Regions from separate parts of the Pelotomaculum isophthalicicum JI genome, predicted to be linked through region 4. Evidence: riboswitches for the same ligand, from Rfam matches in the RefSeq annotation. Region 4 holds a riboswitch; each other region holds the start of a gene.
The links. A riboswitch is a leader RNA that binds a small molecule or an ion and turns the genes downstream of it on or off. The one in region 4 is predicted to bind molybdenum cofactor.

Region 1: another riboswitch for molybdenum cofactor. It lies ahead of L7E55_RS13985 (ABC transporter permease); the one in region 4 lies ahead of L7E55_RS10590 (cytochrome c biogenesis ResB family protein).
Region 2: another riboswitch for molybdenum cofactor. It lies ahead of L7E55_RS13840 (hydrogenase small subunit); the one in region 4 lies ahead of L7E55_RS10590 (cytochrome c biogenesis ResB family protein).
Region 3: another riboswitch for molybdenum cofactor. It lies ahead of L7E55_RS11700 (FN3 associated domain-containing protein); the one in region 4 lies ahead of L7E55_RS10590 (cytochrome c biogenesis ResB family protein).

The regions. Positions count from the first base shown of each region.
Region 1 covers NZ_JAKOAV010000031.1:12,099-15,572, reverse strand. The annotation lists gene L7E55_RS13990 (ABC transporter ATP-binding protein) at 1-952, opposite strand, end outside; gene L7E55_RS13985 (ABC transporter permease) at 949-1,647, opposite strand; molybdenum cofactor riboswitch at 1,813-1,932, opposite strand; fluoride riboswitch at 2,031-2,091, opposite strand; gene L7E55_RS13980 (universal stress protein) at 2,171-2,590, opposite strand; fluoride riboswitch at 2,718-2,779, shown strand; gene L7E55_RS13975 (dynamin family protein) at 2,885-3,474, shown strand, end outside.
Region 2 covers NZ_JAKOAV010000030.1:29,322-32,795, reverse strand. The annotation lists gene hypE (hydrogenase expression/formation protein HypE) at 1-461, shown strand, start outside; gene L7E55_RS13845 (HyaD/HybD family hydrogenase maturation endopeptidase) at 481-966, shown strand; molybdenum cofactor riboswitch at 1,011-1,127, shown strand; gene L7E55_RS13840 (hydrogenase small subunit) at 1,307-2,299, shown strand; gene L7E55_RS13835 (nickel-dependent hydrogenase large subunit) at 2,338-3,474, shown strand, end outside.
Region 3 covers NZ_JAKOAV010000022.1:19,196-22,669, reverse strand. The annotation lists gene L7E55_RS11705 (MotA/TolQ/ExbB proton channel family protein) at 1-12, opposite strand, end outside; gene L7E55_RS11700 (FN3 associated domain-containing protein) at 9-1,754, opposite strand; molybdenum cofactor riboswitch at 1,750-1,872, opposite strand; gene L7E55_RS11695 (chitobiase/beta-hexosaminidase C-terminal domain-containing protein) at 2,180-2,785, opposite strand; gene L7E55_RS11690 (DUF5305 family protein) at 2,922-3,474, opposite strand, start outside.
Region 4 covers NZ_JAKOAV010000019.1:5,676-9,149, forward strand. The annotation lists gene L7E55_RS10580 (S-layer homology domain-containing protein) at 1-491, opposite strand, end outside; molybdenum cofactor riboswitch at 617-733, opposite strand; gene ccsA (cytochrome c biogenesis protein CcsA) at 742-1,539, opposite strand; gene L7E55_RS10590 (cytochrome c biogenesis ResB family protein) at 1,523-2,176, opposite strand; molybdenum cofactor riboswitch at 2,245-2,367, opposite strand; partial or broken gene L7E55_RS10595 (stage V sporulation protein AD) at 2,651-2,869, opposite strand; gene spoVAC (stage V sporulation protein AC) at 2,871-3,350, opposite strand; gene L7E55_RS10605 (DUF421 domain-containing protein) at 3,449-3,474, opposite strand, start outside.

The sequences.
Region 1 (3,474 bases), on a different contig from region 4:
CTTTATATTGAAAACCGAGTGAGAGCAACTCTCGGATTTTCCCGGATACAATGTTGGCACCGTCGACCACTTTTCCTGGGGTAGTACTAACACTAATATCTTCCGGCCGCAACAAGACATGTACCGTATCGCCCACATCGGCCATACTCCCGGAGACCCTGATTGTATTCTGGTCTACCTGTACGAAAACACCACGTCCATCCTTTTCCACGACTGTACCGGGGAGCATATTTTCTATACCTACCAAAGACGCCACAGTCCGGCTGGCCGGCCTTGTCAAAATCTCGCGGGGAGCAGCTGTTTGAATAATCCTGCCTTTTTCCAGAACTACTACCCTACTGGCCAAGAGAGGAATTTCACTAAAATCGTGAGTAACAAAGACACAGCTTATGCCGGTATCGCGCAAAATTCGCCCCAGTTCTACTGTTAGTGCCGTCCGCGTGGGGGCGTCTAGCGCCGAAAAAGGCTCGTCCAAAAAAAGTACTTTTGGCTCCAGAACTAGTGCCCGGGCTAGACTCACCCGCTGTGATTCACCACCGGAGAGGTGGCGCACCGAACGATGGATTAAGTGTTCGATGCCCAGTCTTTGCGACCACTCAGTAACTGGTACACGGGATTTTTCCATGGGAAGTCCCCTTACCTTCAGACCGGAAGCTATGTTATTGTAAACAGTTGTATCCAGCAGCAGGGGTTCTTGGAAAACCATTGCCATAAGGCGGCGCTGCTTGATAGGTTTTTTCCAGTCAACTATTTCGCCTTTAAAAAACAACTCACCGCCGGTGGGGCGCTGTAAAAGCATCAGCACCTGCAATAGGGTGCTTTTGCCGGCTCCGTTGGGGCCTATTAAGGCAACGATCTCACCCTGGTTGAGAGAAAAATATTCAATATCTAATATTTTGTTTTTCCCTTTAGTTAGCGAGAGATCTTTTACTTCTATGACTTTTTCGCTCATGAGGTCCGCCTCCACTGTTGTTGAATTGTCAAAATCAGGGTTATGCCATAAGCCAGGGTCAGTAGAATAAAGCTGATTGCCATTGCGATGTCTAAGTTGCCCTTGGAAACTTCCAACACAGTGGCCGTGGTCAGAACCGCAGTTTGGCCTTTAATGTTGCCGCCAACCATCATGGACGCACCCACTTCAGAAACCACGCCGCCAAAGCCAGCAATAACTGCCGCTAGAAGGCCCATCCGGGCTTCCCGCGCCAGGAGAAAAAGCGTTTGCCACCAGGTGGCGCCAATGGCAATAATTTGCAGTCTTAGTTTGGGGTTTAGCTGCTGAATGGCGGCAATGGTAAAACCGGTTACGATGGGAAAAGCAATCAGGGATTGGGCGATGATCATTGCGATTGGGGTATACATTAATCCCAGGAAACCCAAAGGCCCGTACCGCCACAGAAAAATGCTCACCCACAGGCCCACTACCACTGGCGGAAGCCCCATGCCGAAGTTTACAATGCTCACAATCAGCTTACGCCCGGGAAACAAGGATAGGGCCAGGAACGTTCCTAAGGGAACCCCAATCAATACACTAATTAACGTTGCCGTGCCGGAAACCTTGATGGTAAGCAACGTAATCTCAAAAAGGTCATGATCTCCTGTAAAAAGTAATTCCAGCGCTTTTATGAAGCCTTGCCATATGATGTCCATTTCCTCTTTTCAACTCCGTTCAGCTATTTATCCAGGTCTTCCATATTCTTATATTTACAAGAAAAACACCTCCCATCGAGCGTGTCATAAAATTAGCCCCAGGTTCTTTACCAAGGCAATATTAAAAGCCGGCCAGGCATTGCGAAAAAATGCCCTATCCGGCTGACGTGCGAATTAAGCTCTCCTTTCCGCAATGGGAGGCTTGAAGGTTTCCCTTCAAACCCTGCCGGCCAACCACCATAACTTTAGAGTTTCAGGTGAAAAGGCTCGGAGATAAAAATATTTTATTTATTCTAGATATAACTGGTTAAATAAAAACTCAGCAGGTGAGCCCTATGAATTATGGAACACTTTGCCGCGCGCGCATAAAAAACCCCTACTATTTAAAAGTAGGAGTCATTAGCCGCTCATAGGCATCAGGCGAACTCCATCGCCTCTTAAATGATAAAACTATGAACAATGTAAATACATATTTACAATACTCATAAAAAATACCATGGAAAAACCTTATTGTCAATCAACTTTATTGGACAACCAGGACCGAAATATCGGACTTGCGTAAAAGTTTTTCCACGTAACTACCGAAGAATATATCTTTTATCATGTTATCTTTTCTGGGTGTTACCACTACGAGGTCAAACATGCCTTTTTGAACAAAGTTTTTTAACTCTTCACAGGATTCGCCTGCGATGGTATGCGTAGGCAAGTCAAATCCCGCTAAGCTAGTTAAAAACCTGGGCCTGTCCGATTCTTTTTCAACAAAAGTTAGCTCGCCGGCTGCTTCTTGGTGAAATGCCTTAATGTCGGAAACATGTTCCGGCTTTTTAAGCAACTTGACCAAATGACATTCCGAACCAACCATTTTCGCTAACTTGAGGCCACTATTCAATGCCCTTTTTGCTCCCGGCGAACCATCATACACAACCAAAACTCTGTTGAACATTTTGGGAGCCCCCTTTGTAATTCTTTCCCCTTGCTGAAAATTAGTCTAAACAGAAAACTCCACTATATACCTGTTGGAGTTTCATATTGACTTAATAATTTTTTTCAAATAAAATTTTAATAAGCGGATATTATGAGGTGATGGAGCTCACTTATATGCCTTGTCGAGGCTAATAGCTCCTACCAATATTTTCTTATTGGTGGGAGTTTTTATTTTTTGCCGGCTTCGTATATAGCGCCGCTACCTGTTTTGACAGTTCTTATGGCAATCTTTTTTACGAAAGGGTGATTTGTGGTGCTGGACCATTATGTGCTAAAGAAAAATAGCCTTTTGCAGATCCTGGCTGAAGCAGTTGATTTTGCTGCAAAAAAGGGAAACAGCCCAGCCGCTTCGCTTTTAAAAGAGAGTGCGGATAAACTTTCCCGGGAAACTTTTACCCTGGTCATACTCGGTGAATTCAAAAGGGGCAAGTCCACCTTCATCAACGCTCTTCTGGGCGGCAACCTGCTACCGACTGCCGTCGTGCCGCTGACAGCCATTCCCACCATAATCCAGCACGGTGAACAACTCGGCGCCTCTGTCATTTACCTGGACGGCACCAGAAAAGCAATTCCGGTCAGCCAGATCGCCGATTACGTTACTGAAAGGGGAAACCCCAAAAACATCAAAAAACTGCGCGAGGTGCAAATCATTCACCCGTCGGAATTTTTAAAACAAGGCGTCATCCTGGTGGACACACCGGGTGTCGGTTCTGTCTATGAGCATAATACCGACGCGGCGTACGCTTATCTTCCCCATTCCGACGCCGCCATCTTCATGATTTCCATCGATGCCCCCCTCAGTAAAATAGAAATTGACTACTTGAGAGATATTTCTAAATATGT
Region 2 (3,474 bases), on a different contig from region 4:
AGCGGGAGGCGCTTGGCCTGGACAGCCAGATTATCAGCGACTGCGCCCCTCTAAGCATTATGACTACAGAAATTCTTAAAAGGTTTAAAGGGATTAAGCTGATGCGCGATTTAACCAGGGGGGGCCTGGCGACCAACGCGAAAGAAATTGCCATGTCTTCCGGAGTGGATTTCTGGCTGGATGAAGCAGCCTTGCCGGTGGAGGACAGTGTTAAAGGGATTACGGAACTACTGGGGCTGGATCCCCTCTACCTGGCTAACGAGGGTAAGTTTCTCATAGTCGTGGCGGCGGAAGAGGCAGGTGAGCTCTTGAGATATCTGAGAGAAGATTGGTCGGCGGAGTATGCCTGCCAGATCGGCGATATTCAGGCTGGAAAAGGAAATGTCTATTTGCGGACCGCGCTGGGAGGCGCCAGACAGCTAAATATGATGGCGGGCGCGCCCCTGCCGCGTATCTGTTAATGGGGAAGGGTTGTGTTTTATGCCCGGGGAGGAAAAAAGGGTTGTTGTAATAGGTGTGGGCAATTTACTGCTCGGTGATGATGGAGCAGGCATTCACGCGATTAACGAGCTGAAAAAAGATTCATTCCCCGCCTGCGTAAAAATAGTGGACGGCGGGACGGCGGGTATTGACTTGCTGTATTGGCTGGAAGACGCCGGCTATGCCGTTATTATCGACTGCCTGGAAGCCGGTGAGGAGCCGGGCGCTATATTTCGCATACCTGCTGAGGAAATAGCCTTTGACTCTTCTGATCAAATTATCTCCTTACATGATTTGAATCTGCAAGAGGTGTTACATATAGCGAATCAGCTGGGAAAGTTGCCGCCAACAATCATTTACGGTATCCAACCAGGGGAAATTACATTTAATGATCAACTTTCCCATGCAGTCAACAAAGCCTTGCCTTCTCTGATAAATTCAATAAAAAAGGAAATTAATCAGGCGATAAAATTTTTTTATAAATAAAAAGGAAAATAAACTTTTTTATCGAAATAAAAATACAGCTTAATCTATAGCTTATTCTCCGAGCCAGGTGACCTTAGCCTGTGGTATGGATGCCTGACCGGCGGGTATACCGGGAAACCGGTACGCCTCCCATCGTGGAAAGGAGAGCACAGTTTAGATGTCATGTTTATAAATGAGCAAGGACGATCATTTATAAGCACGAGAACTTTGCCCTTTTTTCAGGAAGGCAAAGTTTTTATTATATTCTATTGGATAAAGACATTATTACCATCTTTGGGCGGGGGGTGCGTAAATCCCATTTCTAAGAGTTATTATTACCATATTAAGGAGGGAGTAAGATTTGGGTTTAACACGGCGTGAATTTATTAAGCTCTGCATGACTTCGGCAGCCGGAGCAAGTCTAATCACTTTGCTGGGGCCCGATCTCGAAGAAACTCTGGCTTTTGCGGCTGACGGCAAACCTCCGGTAATCTGGTTGCAAGGCGCCAGTTGCACGGGGTGCTCTATTTCGTTGCTAAACAGTGTCGAACCGGCGATTGAAAAGGTGCTTCTCGACGTTATCAGCTTAAGGTATCATCCTAATGTTATGGCCGGGTCAGGTCATCTTTGCGCGGAAGTATTGGAGGAAGCGGCGTCAAAATTAAATAATCAGTTTATCCTGGTAATTGAAGGCGGCATTCCCACCAAGGAGAAAGGGGCTTACTGCACCATCGCGGAAAAAAATAATAAAGAATTAACCATGCTGTCAGCCGTGACTACCCTTGGCAAGGCAGCCAGCGCCGTGATTGCAGCCGGCAATTGCGCCTCGTTCGGCGGCATACCCGCCGCGGCGCCCAATCCTACCGGGGTGGTGGGTGTAAATCAGGTGGTTAAAGATAAACCTGTCATTAATCTTTCCTTATGTCCGATGCATCCCGACCATTTCCTGGGCACGGTTGTTTACGTGTTGAAATACGGCCAAATTCCGGAATTGGACAAGTTTGGGCGCCCCAAGATGTTCTATCCTGAACCGATTCACGATAATTGTTTCCGGCGGCAGTATTTTGATGTTGGCAAATTCGCCCAGTATATTGGTGATGAAGGGTGTCTGGCTTATTTGGGCTGCAAGGGTTTTGTGGCCACCTCGGACTGCTATAAGCGGGGCTGGAACAATAATGTGAACTGGTGCATAAAGGCCGGGGCTCCTTGTCAGGCTTGTTCAGAACCTACTTTTCCTGACCAAAGCGCGCCTTTCTATGGCGTGTATCCCCTGACCAACAAAGAAAAGGTTACTTACGCACCGGTTGTGCCTAACCTGAAAATAGAGTTTCCGGAAAAGAAGAAAACTAGTTAGTTAAAGTAATTCTAGTTGATAGGGGTGAAAAATATAAAGTGGCACAACAAATTATTATTGATCCGGTAACCCGGATTGAAGGACACCTGAAGATTGAAGTGGAAGTAGATGGCGGAAAAGTTATTGACGCCAAATCAAGCGGGACTTTATTCAGGGGCTTGGAATTAATTTTAAAAGGGCGCGATCCTCGCGATGCCTGTCATATTATGCAGCGGATTTGCGGAGTTTGTCCGATTGCCCACGGCACGGCCTCGATGCTGTGTCTTGATGACGCTTTTGGCGTGAAGCCGCCGACAAACGGCAGGATCGTCCGCAATTTAATCCAAGGGGCAAATTATTTGCAATCCCATGTGCTGCATTTTTACCACCTGGCGGCTTTGGATTATGTCAAGGGGCCTGAAACGGCGCCCTTTATCCCGCGTTATGAAGGCGATTACCGCTTGCCTCAAGATATTAACGACCTGGCGGTGCAGCATTATATCAAGGCTTTGGACATCCGTAAAAAAGCGCAAGAGATGCTGGCTATCTTTGGGGCAAAAATGCCTCACGTCACAGTGTTTACCGCGGGCGGAGTGACTGAAGTCGTGACGGCCGAAAAAATCGCCCAGTTCAGACAGTACCTGCGTGAAATAACCTCTTTTGTGGATGACGTGTATATCCCGGATGTGCTCGCGGTGGCGAAGATTTATGGCGATGACGGGTTCAGCATCGGGACAGGCTGTAAAAACATGCTGGCTTATGGCGGCATCAAACTGACCGATGAAGACGATCCGGACGGGCAAAAACAGTTGTTTAAGCGTGGCCGCTATATCAACGGTCAGTTTTTACCGCTTGACAAGACTAAAATAACTGAAGAGGTAAAATATTCCTGGTTCAAAGATGGAACTGGAAAATATCCTGGAGAAGGAGTAACCGAACCGGCTCCCGGAAAGAAGGGCGCGTACTCCTGGTTAAAGGCGCCTCGTTATGAAGGAACGCCGTATGAGGTGGGACCATTGGCCCGCCAGATTGTAAATAAGCAAAAAGACGTTATTGGTTTGGGAGACAAGGGATTTTCGGTTCTTGGACGGCATTTCGCGCGCGCTTTGGAAGCCACCCAGGTTGCCCACGCCATGCCCGAGTGGTTGGATCAACTGGTGCCCGGACAGCCGACCTTCGCGCCGTTTAACATACCT
Region 3 (3,474 bases), on a different contig from region 4:
AGATATTGTCACCTAGCTACCTCCTTTGCGTATTCCAAGTACCTCTTAATCGCGCCGGTTAGAAACAGGAGTAGAAACACAACCGCCGCGTAACCGTCCTGTATATCTGCCTCCTCCTGTAACTTCAAGGGTATATCATCGGCCGACATCTCGAAAACACGCCAGGGTTGTACATCCGGCTGCTCCGGGGTGACACCGCCGGTAGTTGAAGCGGCGGCAACTTCCTTTTTTTCCGCCAGGTACTGCCGGTTGGCTTCCGGCACCGGCTGTTCGGCAGGTATCTCCGGCTGCCTATCGGCAGTTGTCGAATCGCCGGCAGCCGCCTTTTTCTCCGCCGGGCTCTGCCGGTTGGTGGCGATAATCTCATTTTCCGCCGGGGAACGCCGTCCACTCTCCGGCACTGGCGCTTTTTTGGGCATCTCCCGCGACCCGCTCTGCTGAGAACCTGCGTTAGTCAGGCTTTGACCATGCACGACGCAGGAAGCCGACAGGTTCCCGGCCACAGTCCTCGCGGTGATGGTGGCCGTGCCGGGGCCGACCACCGTCACCAGGCCGTTGCCGTCGACCGTGGCCACCCTGGTGTCGCTGGAACTCCAGGTCACGTCGTGGTCCATGGTGTTGTATGGTTCTATGCTCGCCACCAACTCAATGGTGTTACCGACTTTGAGACTGGCCGTGTCCTGGTCGAGGGTGATCTTGGTGGGCGGCCCGGCCGGCCTCTTCGCCGGGTCCGCCGCTTTGCCCGTGAGATCAGCTTTATAGGTAAAGGTTACAACGTCGCTGTCCTCTTTGCCGGGACCGATGGTGACGGCCTTGATCACCGTGTCCTTTTTAATCTCGATGGGCCGGTTGACGCTGTCCAAATCGTCCGGCCGCAGCGGCCACCACCGCTTTGCGCTCTTGTTGTACATCGGGCTGTTAATGGTCGGGATGCTGCCGTCCGTGGTGTAATACACCTTGTCCGCGTCATTGTGCTTATTGCTGAGCTCGATCTTGGTCCCCGCGGGCACCTCTCCGCCGGCCACGCTCGCCTTCGGGCTGTCCCATTTGGGTGGGGCGTCGGTAAGCACCTCGATTTTAGCCACATATTTTAAAAACAAGTTATTGTTCTGCTCGGTAACCGCCCGCTGCCCGATGAGCAGCAGCAGCGCGTCCCGGTCGTTCATTTCGGCGGGGTTGTCACTGCCCTCGCTGCTGATCAGGGCAAGGATCGGCTCCACCTCCCGCGCGCCCTCCGGAGAGCCTGGAACGCTCCCGTCGCTGGCATGGTTGTCCATTAAGCGCGAGAAATAATAGCGCTTGTCTTTGAACAACTCCTTAACTGTAAGCGTCACTTCGTACCCGTCGTTCGACACAAATCTGATCAGCCTGGCCTCTTCTGTCATCCCCGCCAGGGCGAGCAGGTCCCTCAGCTTGACACCTTTCCCTATGTACCACTTTTTGGTAGGCCAGGTGTTGATCACACTGTACACGTGCTCGTATTGTTTCATGCCCTCGAGCTGGGACAGGGTCAAGGTCACGGGGGCAGTCACTCCGTCCCCGGTGATCTCCACCGAGTCCGACTGATCGGCCAGGGCCGCCATGGGCGCCATCAGGTTGGATAAGCCTACGAGCAGCAGCAATACCAGTAATTTCACAAAGAGCTTACAGAGCCATATATTTTTAACTGCCGGCGTGATCATACTCCCCTTATCGCCAGAAATTGACAAAACAAAAACAGCCGGGCGCGGAAAACGCGTCCAGCCGTTGTGCACAGCAGGCAAACAACCCTTTCCGCACTGGGAGGCAGGCCTGTTTCCGGGCCGGCCCTGCCGGTCAGCCGCCATAGCCGCGCGAGGCCACAGGCGGGCAGACTAGGATGTTACACTGTGGATGTCCAGAACGATATTATATTTTAACAAACATAGCGTAAACCATCATTACCACAAAAGGATAAAATTTCTACAAATAGGTTTAGACCGGTTTAGAAGATAACAGTAGAACTCCGGTTAAGCCACGCTTTCATTTAATTTATAACTACTCCTGTCTAGCCCTCGGGTTATACTTATCTAATAAATTAACCCAATAATAATCTATTAGATAACTCAAACTAAACCATGCTGTATTTGGACAAAAAACACCCCCGGGTGAAGGGGGTGGGTAGCATACCGGACGGGTAACGTTGAAAGCCGGAAATCCGCTAGCCCGAGATCAAGTCTATAAGCATGCCGTAATCCGTGACGTCAACGTAGCCGTCGGAGTCGAGATCAGCGGCGTAAATCTCAAAATCATTGGGGGTATACTCGGCACTGATAATGTCGATCATTATCCCCAGGTCTGTGACATCGATGTAGCCGTCGTAGTCGATATCCCCCTTGGCGCGGTTGGTGTAGACGAAGGTTTGCACATCGCTGTTCGTTTTTCCGTTTTGGTTGTTTTGGCCGGGGGGTCCGATCCTGACGGCCTTGATCGCTGTTTTACCGGTAGTGCTGACGGTGATCGGGTGATTGATTGTGTTCAGACCTGGGTGGTCATACCACCATCTGCTGCCAATCCAGTTATAGATCGGGCTGTTCAGGGTCGGGGTGCTGCCGTCAGTGGTATAGTAAATCTTGTCCGTGTCTTCCAGCCCGTTGTCTGGGGTACCGGGTATGGACAGCGCCACCTGGCCGTTGGCCGGGGGCGGCCCGCTGGCCGGACTAGCCTGAATGGAGCTATCCCATTGACTAGGTTGGGTGGTGAGCACTTCAATTCTGTTCACATAGGCCTGGAGTTGGGCCACGGTGAAGGTAGTGGGATTCGTCACCCCGTTTCCGTCGATCTGTACCTCGGTCGACGCGGCCAGGGCCGGCGCGGGCGCGGTCAGGCTGAACTCAGCAGCGCGCCCAGGACGGTCAGGCAAACCTTGTAAAACCAGTTTTTTTTGACTATTAACATTTTAATTATCCCTCCTTTTTTAATTCATAAACAAACAACTTTGGCTCGTCGAAGACATAAAACGTCGCCATATTATCGGTTTCCGAAAGCGGCCGGTACATGACGGGCTTGTTCAGCTCGTCGGCAATCAGCGCCAGGTCGTCCACGGACCGGACCGGGATCGCGTTCCCGCGTTCGCCAGGGATCTCTCCCTCGATGACGGCCATGCGGTAGCCGTATTTTTTAACAATTCGCCTGAACCTGGCCTCCAGGGGATCGGTCCGCCCCGCGCTTCCGCCGGTGAACCGGAGCAGCAGGGCCAGGATGACGGCGCTGAGGCCGGCGGCCGCGCCGTACAGGGCGGCCTTTTTCCGGTCGGTTTGGGCCGGCACGGACCTGGTCGCGCTGATGGCGCCGGGCTTTTCTTTAACCGGCTCCCCGCCGATCTCAAAAGCTTTCCGGACCAGCGGCACCACCAGGGTCGGGGCTATCTGATCCTTGATTTGCCCGCTGTCCGTAACGGCTTCCACGTCCACGTTCCAGCGCACGGTCAGGTTGACCTCGTTCGGAATCAGCTCC
Region 4 (3,474 bases):
CCGTTAGCCCCATAGACTGACAACGTAACCGTACCGGTTCCTACTGCGGGTGCATTGACGACCCCCGGAACGACCATGTAAATGTTGATGTTAGCGTTAGTATAAACCGAGCCGCTGACGGTAGGCTGGAAAATGAACCTGTATACATCTCCCGCGACGCTGACATCGCCATTGAGGACTGACCAGTATTTATCAGTGCTATTGTTTTTGTATTGGATACTGGCCAGAGTGCAGCCAGGATCTTCGCTGCTGATGCTGTTTTGCACAAAAGAAAAACCCTGCGGGAAATTAACATACACGTATGAACCAACCGACAAGTTCAACTGCTCTCCCGACTTAAAAGTCAGCGTGTAACGGCCCTCCTGCCCGGGAACATAAGTAGAGGATTGTACGCTCAGGCTTGTAAGATCCGTTGCCGAAGCCGAGCCCAGGAAAAACAGAAAGCATAATAAAGACAACAGGATGCCGGCTGACCGGCTGTTAAGTGACATAACGCTTTTCATCTCCTTTCTTGCCAATATTGTGCATCGCGCTATTACAGACAACATCACCTCCCCAATAAAAAAACCAATAAAAAAACCGGGCCTGCGGAAAGAACCCAGCCCGGCGTGTAAGCACATGACTTGGCTGGTCTCCTTTCCGGCGGGAGGCGCCGGCGTTTCCACCGGAACCTATCGGCCCTGGTCCATGGACTGATTCATTAGGTCCCAAGGGCTCGGAGACAATATTATTGTTTTGTTTCTAGTAGCTATGCGCCCCCGGCAACAGCAAGGTAACCCCTATGAGGGTGAAAACAACCGCTGCAAATCCTATCACGGCTATCAATGCGGCAAACCTGCCCTCCCATTGCCTGGCTCTGCGAAAATGCAGGTACACAGCATATATGAGCCATGTAATAAGCGCCCAGGTTTCTTTGGGATCCCAATTCCACCACGATCCCCACACTTCCTCAGCCCATATTGCCCCTGTCACCAGGACCAGGGTCATAAACGGGAAGCCGGCTGCTATGAAATAGTAAATTAACCTGTCCAAATTGCGGTCCGAAACGAAGGTCCCGTCTTTGCCTTTTTGCCATAGGTAAAGGATGGCGGCCGCAAAGGAAAGGGCAAAAAAACCGTAGGCAAGAACCGCAGCAGCGACATGCAGTTGCAGCCAGACGCTTTGTAGCGCCGGGATAAGCGGGCCGGCAGCCGTCTTTACCGTCAGGGCATACCCCAAAAACAATACCTCCAGCGGCAGGACTACAACACCGGCAATGTGAATCTTAAAACGGCGACACCCAATCAGATAAAGCACAGCCAGTCCCCAGCAAAAAACAATAATAAACTCGTACATACTGGCAAAAGGAAGGTGGCCGCCAGCAAGACTCCTTGCCGCCAGGGCGGCTGTATGGAGGGCCAGGCCTGCGGCAAAGAAGCCCGTGCCCGTACGGAGAGCCCTACCCGCCTGGAACCAGAAGGCGGCGAGGTAAAGGACGGAAGATATAAGATAAGTGATAAGAGCAGCAAAAAAAAGGTCGTTTTCAGGAAGTAACACCATGCCGCCTCCCTAATAAAATTAAAACCGACCCCGCAGCCAGCGACAACAGGCCTGTCCGGACAAAAGGGAGACCTTGTTCGGATTTTACTGTCAGGCCGCTGATATTACCACCGGGCGCTGTCCTAAAGGTGGACTGGTATATCTTGATTTCTTTATAACTGGCGGGATGGTTGACTGATATATGTTTTACGTCAACTTCCCGCCCGCTTTCCAAAATGCTGATAGTAGTGAAGTATTGCTTTACGGCCCCGCCGGCATAGTATTCAGCCTCAATTACCTCTGCCCTGACGGCGATGGGGAAACCCTCATGCTCCAGGTCCACCGTCTCGTGCTCTTTTATTTGAATGTAAGCGCTGTGCTTCGGCCCACCCAAGAGGCCGGCCAGGATGATCAGGGCAATGCCCAAGTGCAATAAAAGATCTCCCAGTTTCCTTGTTGTTATGTTGCATGTAAGACTCCTGAAACGGGCAATCACGCAGGACAAAATATTTAGGCACAATACCACAAACAAAATAGTCCTGAACAAAAAGCGCGGATTCTCCGGGATATACTCCATAAATACAAAATATACGCAGCAAACTGATATAGCCAAAATACCGAATGGCATTGAATTAAATATCTTAATTATTTTTTTCATACACCCTGCACCATGACTTTAATAAAAAATAAGGCTTTGTCCCATTTAAAGGAACAAAGCCACAAAATTGCTTCTAGCCATGTTCTCCTTTCCACAATGGGAGGCGCGTTTGTTTCCCAACACACCCTAACGGCCAGACAACCATACCTGCTACCGGCTAAGGTTTACCTGACTCGGAGATCTTTAATTTTAACATGTGAGTAAAGTAATTCTACATCTTAGAACAAATTCCTGCATGAATGATTAATTATTGTTACTATAACAAATGAAATTTCATCCCTGAATATCTTTATTTATCTTCATAACCTTCTTTTGTATATCTGTCAGCGGTTTCTCCTGCGGCCCATTTACTTGGTTTTCTATTTGCTGCAATTGCATAAAAAGTTTCTTATCTGATGTAACATGTACATTATAGTCTCTGTTCGATTCTTTAATTTTATTATGCACTTCTTCTTTAATTGGTTTTAAGCGCAGCCTGTCAAAGCCGCTCACTTTAATTGCTGTTTCACATGCCTCTTCCAACATTTTTCTTTCTGCTTTCTCATAACTATCCTGCCCGAGCCATATATCGCCATGAAGGATATCGAAATCCTCAGCTAGGGGCCCCTTGGCCTCAAAGGGTCCCCCAACGGCTGCCGCGGACAAAATGGTGGGCCTGTTGGGAAAGACCCAGGTTTGGTGTCCATGCAGCATGCTAGGAGCCTCCTAACAGTGTCAATATAGTTTTAATGAGGGCAACCACAAAGGCGGCAAAAACTCCATAGACAATTACCGAACCTGCCAACTGAAACATACTTGCCCCAACCCCCAGCACAAATCCCTCACTTCGGTGTTCGATAGCAGCCGAAGCGATGGAATTGGCAAACCCGGTTACCGGCACCGCTGTTCCGGCGCCTGCCCATTGGGCGATATGATCGTAGACACCTGAAGCAGTTAGAATAACTGAGAGTAAAATCAATACAGCCACTGTCGGATCTCCCGCTGTCTTCTCGGTAAAATTAAAATTCCAGAGAAAAAAATCTTGAATAAATTGACCGAGAAGATAAATTGTCCCCCCTGCTGAAAACGCCCTGATTACGTTTAGCAGAACTGGTCGTTGAGGCTCCCTGGCTTTAGAAAAGGAATGATACTGCTGTTGTGCCGGAGTTAATTTCTTCTTTTTCTTATTGGACAATTGCGAAAGCCTCCTTTACCAAATTAGGGAACAATGCCAAGAGCTATCGGGGACATTCCCCAACCGCATAGGAATACCCAAGATAGAGGTGTGTCCCCTTACCTTTTTAGCAAAGGCTCTAATT